Regions from separate parts of the Bradyrhizobium sp. McL0616 genome, predicted to be linked through region 1. Evidence: riboswitches for the same ligand, from Rfam matches in the RefSeq annotation. Region 1 holds a riboswitch; the other holds the start of a gene.
The links. Region 1 has a riboswitch for cobalamin ahead of ACPPVR_RS28665 (DUF1636 family protein). Riboswitches for the same ligand answer to the same signal wherever they lie in the genome.
Positions count from the first base shown of each region.

Region 1 (4,600 bases):
GATCACCGCGGGTCGATTTGGAGCCGGGGATGATCACGAGCCGCACGTCGCCGGGGATGGCTTCGCCCGAACGGACCATCACGAGATCGACGCCCGGTTCGAGCTTGAGCGGATCGAGATCGTCGAAATTGGCGATCCGCGACAATGCGAGGCAGGCGATCTTGCACTGCCCCGGCTTTCGCGCATCGCTCAGGCCCAGCGCATCCTCGGCCGGTAGCTCACCAGCGCGTGGAAACCAAGGCAGCACGCCAAAGCCGCGCCACGACGTCTTCTCCTCGATCAGTCTATAGCCATCATCGAACAGGGTGGGATCACCGCGGAATTTGTTGATCACAAAACCCTGGATCATCGCGGCATCGTCCGGATCGATCACCGTCTTGATGCCGACCAGTTGCGCGATGACGCCGCCGCGGTCGATGTCGCCGATCAGCACGACCGGCACGTCGGCCTTGCGCGCAAAGCCCATATTGGCGATGTCGGCCTTGCGCAGATTGACCTCGGCCGGGCTGCCGGCGCCTTCGACCAGCACGAGGTCGGCGCGCGCCTTCAGCCGCTCGAAACTCTCCAGCACGGCGCCCATCAGCGACGGCTTCATCGCCGCATATTCGCGCGCACGCGCGGTCGCGATGCGTTTGCCCTGCACGATCACCTGTGCGCCGACATCGGTTTCGGGTTTCAGCAGCACCGGGTTCATGTCGGTATGCGGCTCGACGCCGGCAGCGAGCGCCTGAAGCGCCTGGGCGCGGCCGATCTCGCCGCCGTCGACGGTCACGGCGGCATTGTTGGACATGTTCTGTGGCTTGAAGGGGAGCACGCGCAGGCCGCGACGCGTAAACGCGCGCGCAAGGCCGGCGACGATGAGCGACTTGCCCACGTCCGAGCCGGCTCCCTGGATCATCAATGCGCGCGCCATCCCTGAGCCCGATCAGAACTCGACGCCGGCTTGCGCCTTGATGCCGGAACGGAACGGATGCTTGACCAGCGTCATCTCGGTGACGAGGTCGGCGATTTCGATCAACTCGTCCTTGGCATTGCGCCCGGTGAGCACGACATGCGTCATCGGCGGCTTGTGCGTCGTCAGGAAGTCGACGACCTCGGCGATATCGAGATAATCGTAGCGCAGCGCGATGTTGATCTCGTCCAGCAGGACCATGCGCAGGCTGGAATCGAGAATCAGCTCCTTGGCTTTCTCCCAGCCGGCGCGAGCGGCGGCGATGTCGCGGGCGCGGTCCTGCGTCTCCCAGGTAAAGCCTTCGCCCATCGCGTGGAACTGGCAGAGCTCGCCGAAATGGCCGGTGAGCAGGCGCCGCTCGCCGGTATCCCAGGCGCCCTTGATGAACTGCACGACGGCGCAGGGGAAGCCATGGGCGACGCAGCGGACGATCATGCCGAACGCGGAGGAGGACTTGCCCTTGCCGGCGCCGGTGTGGACGATGATCAGGCCCTTTTCGCCGCTCTTGGTCGCCATGATCTTGTCGCGGGCGACCTTGATTTTCGCCATTTTCGCAGCATGGCGGGCGTCAGTTTCCTCTGCCGTTTGGGTATCCGGTTCAGGCGTCATCGGACGGGGTCCTTCGGCTTGACAAGAGGCGGCCGGCGGCAAATGGTGGGCCGACGTTGGTTCCTGTCCTATGACAGGCGAAGAGGGAATGCGATAGGGTCCGAATCGGCAAGATTTGGGTCCAAAATGCAGCCGCCCCCGCGACCGTGACCGGAGAGATGCCCGAAGCCACTGGCCCCCCAAAGGGATCGGGAAGGCGGGGATCGAAGGGCGAAAGCCCTGCTCCGCAAGCCGGGAGACCTGCCAGCGCGGACATTTTGGACCGGCGGACGGGGTGTTCCGCGACGGGGAAACGGGCCTTCGCAAGAACGGTCCGTGTGCCTCATCGCCTCCCGCGTTTTATCCTGGAAGAGGCGATGACCGTCACACTTCACGTCTGTATCACCTGCCGCGCCGGCGAGACGCTTGGCGAAGGCGAAACTGCGCCGGGCAAGCGCTTGCATGGCGCGATCCTCGATGCCGGCGTGCCCGACGGCGTCACTGTGGTTCCCGTCGAATGCCTGTCGGCCTGTAGCCAGGGCTGCTCTGTCGCGCTGAGCGCACCCGGGCGGTGGTCCTATGTCTATGGGCGCCTGTCGGAGGCCCATGCGGGCGACGTGATTGCGGGCGCTGCGGCCTATGCCGGCGCGCCCGACGGCATCGTGCCCTGGCGCAGCCGCCCTGAGATCTTCCGCAAGCAATCGCTTGCCCGCATTCCCCCCATTGCCGTTGTGCCAGAGGCCGCTGAATGAACTCGCTTGCAAAAGTCCCGGTCACAGTGGTCACAGGTTTTCTTGGTTCCGGCAAGACCACGCTGATTCAGCATCTGCTCGCGAACCCCAATGGCAAGAAGCTCGCGGTGCTCGTCAACGAGTTCGGCAGCGAGGGTGTCGATGGCGAGATCCTGAAGTCCTGCGCCGATGCCAATTGTCCGGAAGAGAACATCGTCGAGCTCGCCAATGGCTGCATCTGCTGCACCGTTGCGGACGATTTCATTCCGACCATGGAGAAGCTGCTGGCGCGGCCGGTGAGGCCCGATCACATCCTGATCGAGACCTCGGGCCTCGCGCTGCCAAAGCCGCTGCTCAAGGCGTTCGACTGGCCTGAGATTCGCTCGCGCATCACAGTCGACGGCGTGATCGCGCTCGCGGACGCCGAGGCTGTCGCTGCCGGTCGTTTCGCGCCGAACCCGGCCGCCGTGGAAGCACAGCGCGCGGCGGATGAAAATCTCGATCACGAGACGCCGTTATCGGAAGTGTTCGAGGACCAGATCGCGTGTGCCGACATCGTGCTCTTGACGAAGGCCGATCTTGCCGGCGCCGCGGGCATTGAAGCCGCCAAGGCTGTGATCACGGCAGAGATGACGCGCCGCGTGCCAATGCTGCCGATCACCGACGGTGCGATCGATGCGCGCTTGATTCTCGGTCTCGGCGCTGCCGCCGAGAACGATCTCGCCGCGCGTCCCTCGCATCATGACGGCGAGGAAGACCACGAGCATGACGACTTTGCTTCCGTCGTGATCGATCTTCCGGAGGTTTCTGACGTGGATGCGCTGGTCGCATCAGTCCAGCGCCTGGCGCGCGATCAGAATGTGTTGCGCGTCAAGGGTTATATCGCGGTGGCGGGCAAGCCGATGCGCCTGTTGCTGCAGGCCGTCGGCGAGCGCGTGCGGCACCAGTTCGACAAGCCCTGGGGCGCGGGCGCGCGACAATCGAAACTCGTTGTCATCGGCGAGCACGGCGACATCGACGAGGCCGCGATCAGGTCAGGACTTGGTATCTGATGCACGTCGTCTTCCGCGAGAGCCGCGGTCTCGAGGAGACTGCGACGCCAAGGGACATCGGCCAGGACCCGGCCGATCTCGTGGTGCTCTCGTACTCGGACTCCGATCTCGCCGCGTTCGCGGCCGGCTGGCGGCGTGGCCGCGACAGCCTGCCGTCGCTGCGGCTGGCGAACCTCGCGGAACTCCGTCATCCGCTCTCGGTCGACACTTACATCGAGCGCACGCTGTCGCAGGCGCGCGGCATTCTGGTCCGCCTGATCGGCGGCGAGTCATATTGGTCGTACGGGCTGGCGGCTTTGCAGCAACTCGCGAAGGCCCGAAACATCGTGCTGGCCGTGCTGCCGGCTGATGGCCGCGACGATGAGCGGCTGGACGCGTACTCGACCTTGCCGGTCTCGACACTGCGCCGGCTCAAGGTCCTTTGCGACACCGGCGGCCCGGTCGCAGCCCAAGCCGCGATCGCGCAACTTGCGCTGGCCTCGGGCCTCTATGCCGGTCCCATCGTCGGCGAGACGACCGTTCCGGAGATGGGTTTTTACGATCCTGCACGCGGCGTCATCGCAGCGTCGGCGGCCGATGAGGGGAAGCCGCGCGCGCTGGTGACGTTCTACCGCTCCTATCTCACCGCCGCGGACACCGGCCCTGTCGATGCGCTGATCGCGGCGCTGCGCGAAAAGGGTTTTGATGCGTATGGCGTGTTCGTCACCTCGCTGAAGGCGGCGGGCGTCGCGGATTGGCTGCGAACACATCTTGCGCAAAATCCTCCGGCTGCGATCGTGAACGCGACGGCGTTTTCGGCGGCCGGCGACGACGGCTCGACGCCGTTCGACGTTGCCGGTTGCCCGGTGTTCCAGGTCGCGCTCTCCACAGCGCGGCGTGAGGACTGGGTCGACTCGCTGCGCGGCCTGTCGCCCGGCGACCTCGCGATGCATGTGGTGCTGCCGGATGTCGACGGTCGTCTGTTCACCGGCGTGGTGAGCTTCAAATCGGCAGCGATGCGCGACCCCGACCTGCAATTCTCGCATCTTGCCCATCGCGCGGATGAAGAGCGCGTCAAGGCCGTCGCCGCGCGCGTCGCGGCCTGGCGGCGGCTCGCGGAGATGCCGGCGGCTGAGAAGCGAATGGCGATAGTGCTCTCGAATTACCCGGGACGCCCGCACCAGATCGCGCATGCGGTCGGTCTTGATGCGCTTGCGTCGGTCGAAGCCTTGCTGACCGACCTCCGCGACGTCGGCTTCGACGTCGCGCCGGTCCATGCACTTGGCGAGACGCTGCGT
Region 1 is NZ_CP188255.1:5,900,248-5,904,847, reverse strand. Features, by position in the region: gene ACPPVR_RS28675 (cobyric acid synthase) at 1-913, opposite strand, end outside; gene cobO (cob(I)yrinic acid a,c-diamide adenosyltransferase) at 926-1,561, opposite strand; cobalamin riboswitch at 1,602-1,823, shown strand; gene ACPPVR_RS28665 (DUF1636 family protein) at 1,918-2,292, shown strand; gene cobW (cobalamin biosynthesis protein CobW) at 2,289-3,323, shown strand; gene cobN (cobaltochelatase subunit CobN) at 3,323-4,600, shown strand, end outside.

Region 2 (4,600 bases), 1.6 Mb from region 1:
CTTCAGGATCAGCGGGACGGTGCCGAACTGCTGGGCGACCGTGACGAGGAGACCAACGATGAAACCGGCAATGACCGACGCGAAAACGATCGAACGAAACGTGCTCATGCCGCCTCGGTTAGTGGCAGGGGAAGGCGTTCGAATGGCGCACGTCGTGCGCGGCATTGTGGACGACGTCGATATGCGAGAAGCCGACGACGCCGACGACGAACACGCCGAGCACCATGGCCATCAGGGCCTGCGAAAGCCGTCCCACCTGCCCGGCGGCGACCGGCAGATGCGTAACCTGCGCATTCGAGAGCTGGGCATTCGAGAGCTGAGATTGGCTCATGGTTGTTCTCCGTTCGCGATTTCGTGGTCTTCTAACAGCTTCCGGGCGACGTCGCGACTGGTAAGATGCAGGCTTGTCCCCACGGAAATGCCCTTGCGGGCGATCTTGGCGCCGGCGGCCTCCCGGAAGGTTATTTCATAACGCCGGAAATAGTCGAGGCAATCCTCCGGCGAGGGCTCCGCACCGATCAAGGTCCGGAACGCCCCCCGATGCACGGCGCAAATTGCGCCGTGTCCCTCGACCGGAAAGACCACAGACGCGATGTCGTCGCGCCATTGGGCGTCGTTGGTCAAGCCGACATCGCGCGCCCGCGACCGAACGGATCGATCAGGCGGACGATCTCACAGGCGGCGACGAGGCCGGCGAGCCAGACGGCGCTGGTCAGCCCAATCCGCGTCACGATGGCCACGGTGAAGGCGCCCTCTCCGCCCAAAAACGGCGTCGCGGCGAGCAGCGTGAGCTCATAGGCCGCGTAGGCTGCGACCAGCGCGAGCGCCAGCATCAGCGGTGTGCGGCCGTGCGGGAGCACGCGGAGGACGGCCGACGCCATTGCTGTCGCAACCAGCGCAGAGGCGCCAATGACAAAGCCCCAGGCGATCGTGCCGGCGTCGATCGGGCAATGCAGCGCGCCGAAGCCGATGGTCTGGTTGACGAGCCAAGCGCCGGTGACGACAAGCAATGCCGGCCGCGGCGGCAGCATCGCAGCCGCAACGACCGCGAACGCCGCAAAGGGCGTCGCGCAGGCGAGCGCGAAGCTTGCGAGCGCACATGAGACGGCCAGCAGCGCGAAGCCAAACATCGCAGCATGGCGCGGCGCGACTGGTCGAAGCCTGAAACGGTCGGGGTGAGGCGCAAGCATGTCTGCAGTCATCATGGATCTCCCGACGGTGATCCTAACACATTTGCCGAGAGATGAACCGCCCGACCGGCGGACGCAATCAAGCCCTAGGCGGGCTCCCGCGCCAAGCGCGTCCGGATTACCGCCCGCTCGCCGGCATCGACGAGCTGGCCGATCCCGGTGCGGCCGGCGAGCGCGCAGCGGGTGATGTTTTCGGCGACCGATTTGCGGAACCGATGATCTTCGCCGCTGGGCCGCCTGCGGCAAATCCGATCCAGCGCCAGCTTCATGTTGATCCGTGTGCGGGTGTCGAAATGCTCGCTGATCATTCGCCCGGCCTCGATGCGTTGATGTCGGGGCAAAAACGACCGAGGGACGGCCGGGTTCCAGAGTGGGAATCGCACGAGGCTCGCGAGCCTATGCTCGCCCGCGCGGGCGCTGGGCCTGTGCCCAGATTGCGGCGACGTCGCGTGGCGACGTGTCGATGCGCCGGATCGGCGTCAGTTCGCCAGAGGCCGAGACGATCGCGGTCTCCTCGCGGCGGCAGCGCGGGCACACGAAGCGGACCTCGTGCGGCTGCGCTGACCAGCTCGCACGTTTGACGTTGGCAGCCATCGGCCAGGCCTCGCAACGCGAGCACGACACCAGAAACCGACCGGGATCGAGCATACCCATTTCATGGACTCCGCGTCCTGCCTGCCTCTTCAATGATTAACCCAAGTGAAGCGCCCGGTCTCCTTGCGGTGGTTCTCGTAGTTCAACCCGATGCAGAGGATCTTGTCCGGGTTCGGGATCACTGGACCAGCCTTAGCAGGTCAGGGCTGACGGGACGATGGCGGCACAGGGATGGCCCGGTTGCGATCCGTGCAATCCGCTCGGGCCTTGCACTCAGCGCGCGCCGTGGAGCGTGCAGGCGGTGGTGCAGGTCACCGTATTGCCGTGGTCGCACGACTTGCAGGCGGCAACGCACTGGTTCATGTCGCGGGGATTGTAGCTGTAGTTCCGCATCTGGCAAACCGGAGTCGAGCCGGTGACGTCCTGCTCCTGGTTGCAGGCTGCCGTCATGAGCGCAAACACGATGACCGCAAACAGACGCATGGGACCGCACTGTGAATCACTGACAAAGCGACGTTCGCGGGGGATCATTGCATCGCAACGAGCCCCGGCATTCCCGGATGTGAGGATGCACAGACGCATTCCTCACATCCGCATCGAGGATGCGTGCCAAATGTTAAGAACGGCTTGCGACCGCGTGAAATCCTGCAAGACACCGGATGCCCGGCATCGCGCCTCGATCCAACCGGAACCCTGGAGCAGCGTCAGGCCGCGGCCTTGGTCGCAATGGCCTGCCGCATATCCAGCGCCAGCTGGCGGTATTGCTCCGAAAGCTTCAGGTAAAGCTCGCGCTTCCTGCTGTCGGTAGCGAGCTTGGTGATCAACTCGCATTCGGCGGTGAGCGTCTCGAACCGTTCCAGCCTGTCCTCAAGTTCTGTCATTGGCGTGTCCCCATCAAACGCCTCAAGGACACCAAACCTAAGCCCGGGAAATAGGTCACGGCCAACATCGTTATGGACTACAATCTTATTTGTCCGGAAAGACACACTTGGTGAGCGCGTTGCGCCGCCAAGCGTTCCTGATATTGACGCGCTCCAAAGCAGATGCCAATTTCGTGATCGGTAGTGTCCGCGAGGACTCTTTCCAAGGGAATGCGGTGCGTCCGTCTCGGCGGGCAATTCCGCGGCTGCCCCCGCAACTGTAGGCGGATAGCCGACGACCAGCAAAACCACTGGAGCCCGCTTGGGGCTCTGGGAAGGTGGTCGAAGGCGATGACCCGCGAGCCAGGAAACCTGCTACCAGCCATGGTCACGCGCGAACGCATTGGGCGGGGTGCCTCAATGTCGGAAGAGTTAGCCGGTGCATCTGCCGCCTGGGGCGAAGGTAGATGGCTAAGGCAACCGCGGTGACGGTTTGTTGCGTCGCCGCAGAGCGTTGTTGTGCAAATTCATCATATCCGAGCTGGCTTTGCGCCGGCATTTTCGCGTGTTTTCCTCATCACTCTGCTTTCGTCGGCATCGCTGCCTTCCGCGGCATTCGCGCAAAGCGTGACGCAGGACAGGACCTCCCGGGAGATCAGCCCGGTGGTCGTCTCCCCGTCGAGCCCGAAGCGTGCTCCTGCTGTCAGCTCTGGCAATCAGCGATCCCGCACGGCACGCCGGGCCGCGGGCCGCAAGCCTACTGTCCGGGCCGTCGCGGCTCCGGCAACGCAGCCTCCGAGCGGCACGATACAGACGCCGCTGAACACGGCAGCGGTCACTGACGTCGGGTCCCGGCTCGGCATCACCGCGCGGGAGATGCCTGCGACCGTCGAGGTCATCGATCAGCAGACCATGCAGGACCGGGGCATCAGGACGACCACAGATGTCGCCAAGGCCGCGGTCGGCGTGACCGGCGGCGATGTGCCCGGCGCACCCGCCATCTTCTCGATGCGCGGCTTCAGCGGCGATCAGGTCGCAACGCTCTACAACGGCATCGCGATCGGGCCGTCGACCATGACCGGCCGGCCTATGGACGTGGCAGGCCTCCAGCAGGTGGAGATCATCAAGGGGCCGGACTCGCTGGTGGCGGGCCTCGGCGCGACCGGCGGCGCCGTCAACTACGTCACCAAGGCGCCGCACACGGGACCGATCGTCAACGAGGCCTTCACCTCCTACGACTCGTTCCACGGCTACCGCGCCGGCTACGGATCAGGCGGCAGCACGCTGATCGACGGCCTCGACTATCGTTTCGACATCAGCCATTCCAACGACAAGAGTTTTATCGAAGACACCTATTCGAAGCTCAGCAACGTCTCCGGCCAGTTGAACTACCGCATCAACGACAGCCTGAAGATCTGGGGCGCCGCCGAATACAAGCAGGACAGCGACCGCTTCTACTGGGGAACGCCGCTGGTGCCGGCGAACGCGCCAGGCATCGTGCCGACAAACGGCATCGTATCGGGCCAGTGGACGAATTATTACCTCAACGGCCACACCGGGACGCTCAATCCCGTCACCATCGACGCGCGCACACTGACCACTTCCTACAACGTGCTCGACAACCACAGCGGCGCCAGCGAGCTTTGGCTGCGCAGCGGCTTTCAGTGGGACATTAACAACAGCGTCTCGCTGAAGAGCCAGGTCTACGGCTACGATGCGCACCGACACTGGTTCAACAACGAGATCAACTCGTTCGACGATTCAGGTCCGAACAACGTCTATCGCGAGCGTCTGGCGCTGGACCACGCGCAGCGGCTCTACGGCAACATCACCGACCTCACCGTCAATTCCAATCTCGGCGGCATGGACAACCGCTTCGTTGCCACCGTGATGGCGAGCAGCTCGCAATTCAACGTCTCGCAGGACACGCTGTTCTTCAGCGACACGGTCGAGCTG
Region 2 is NZ_CP188255.1:4,312,598-4,317,197, reverse strand. Features, by position in the region: gene ACPPVR_RS20960 (CbtA family protein) at 1-108, opposite strand, end outside; gene ACPPVR_RS20955 (CbtB domain-containing protein) at 119-331, opposite strand; gene ACPPVR_RS20950 (DUF1488 family protein) at 328-624, opposite strand; gene ACPPVR_RS20945 (hypothetical protein) at 621-1,202, opposite strand; gene ACPPVR_RS20940 (hypothetical protein) at 1,277-1,498, opposite strand; gene ACPPVR_RS20935 (hypothetical protein) at 1,587-1,844, opposite strand; gene ACPPVR_RS20930 (hypothetical protein) at 2,058-2,267, opposite strand; gene ACPPVR_RS20925 (hypothetical protein) at 2,489-2,665, opposite strand; cobalamin riboswitch at 2,830-3,038, shown strand; gene ACPPVR_RS20920 (TonB-dependent receptor) at 3,521-4,600, shown strand, end outside.
Region 2: linked by a shared signal. The riboswitch ahead of ACPPVR_RS20920 (TonB-dependent receptor) and the one ahead of ACPPVR_RS28665 (DUF1636 family protein) in region 1 are both predicted to bind cobalamin.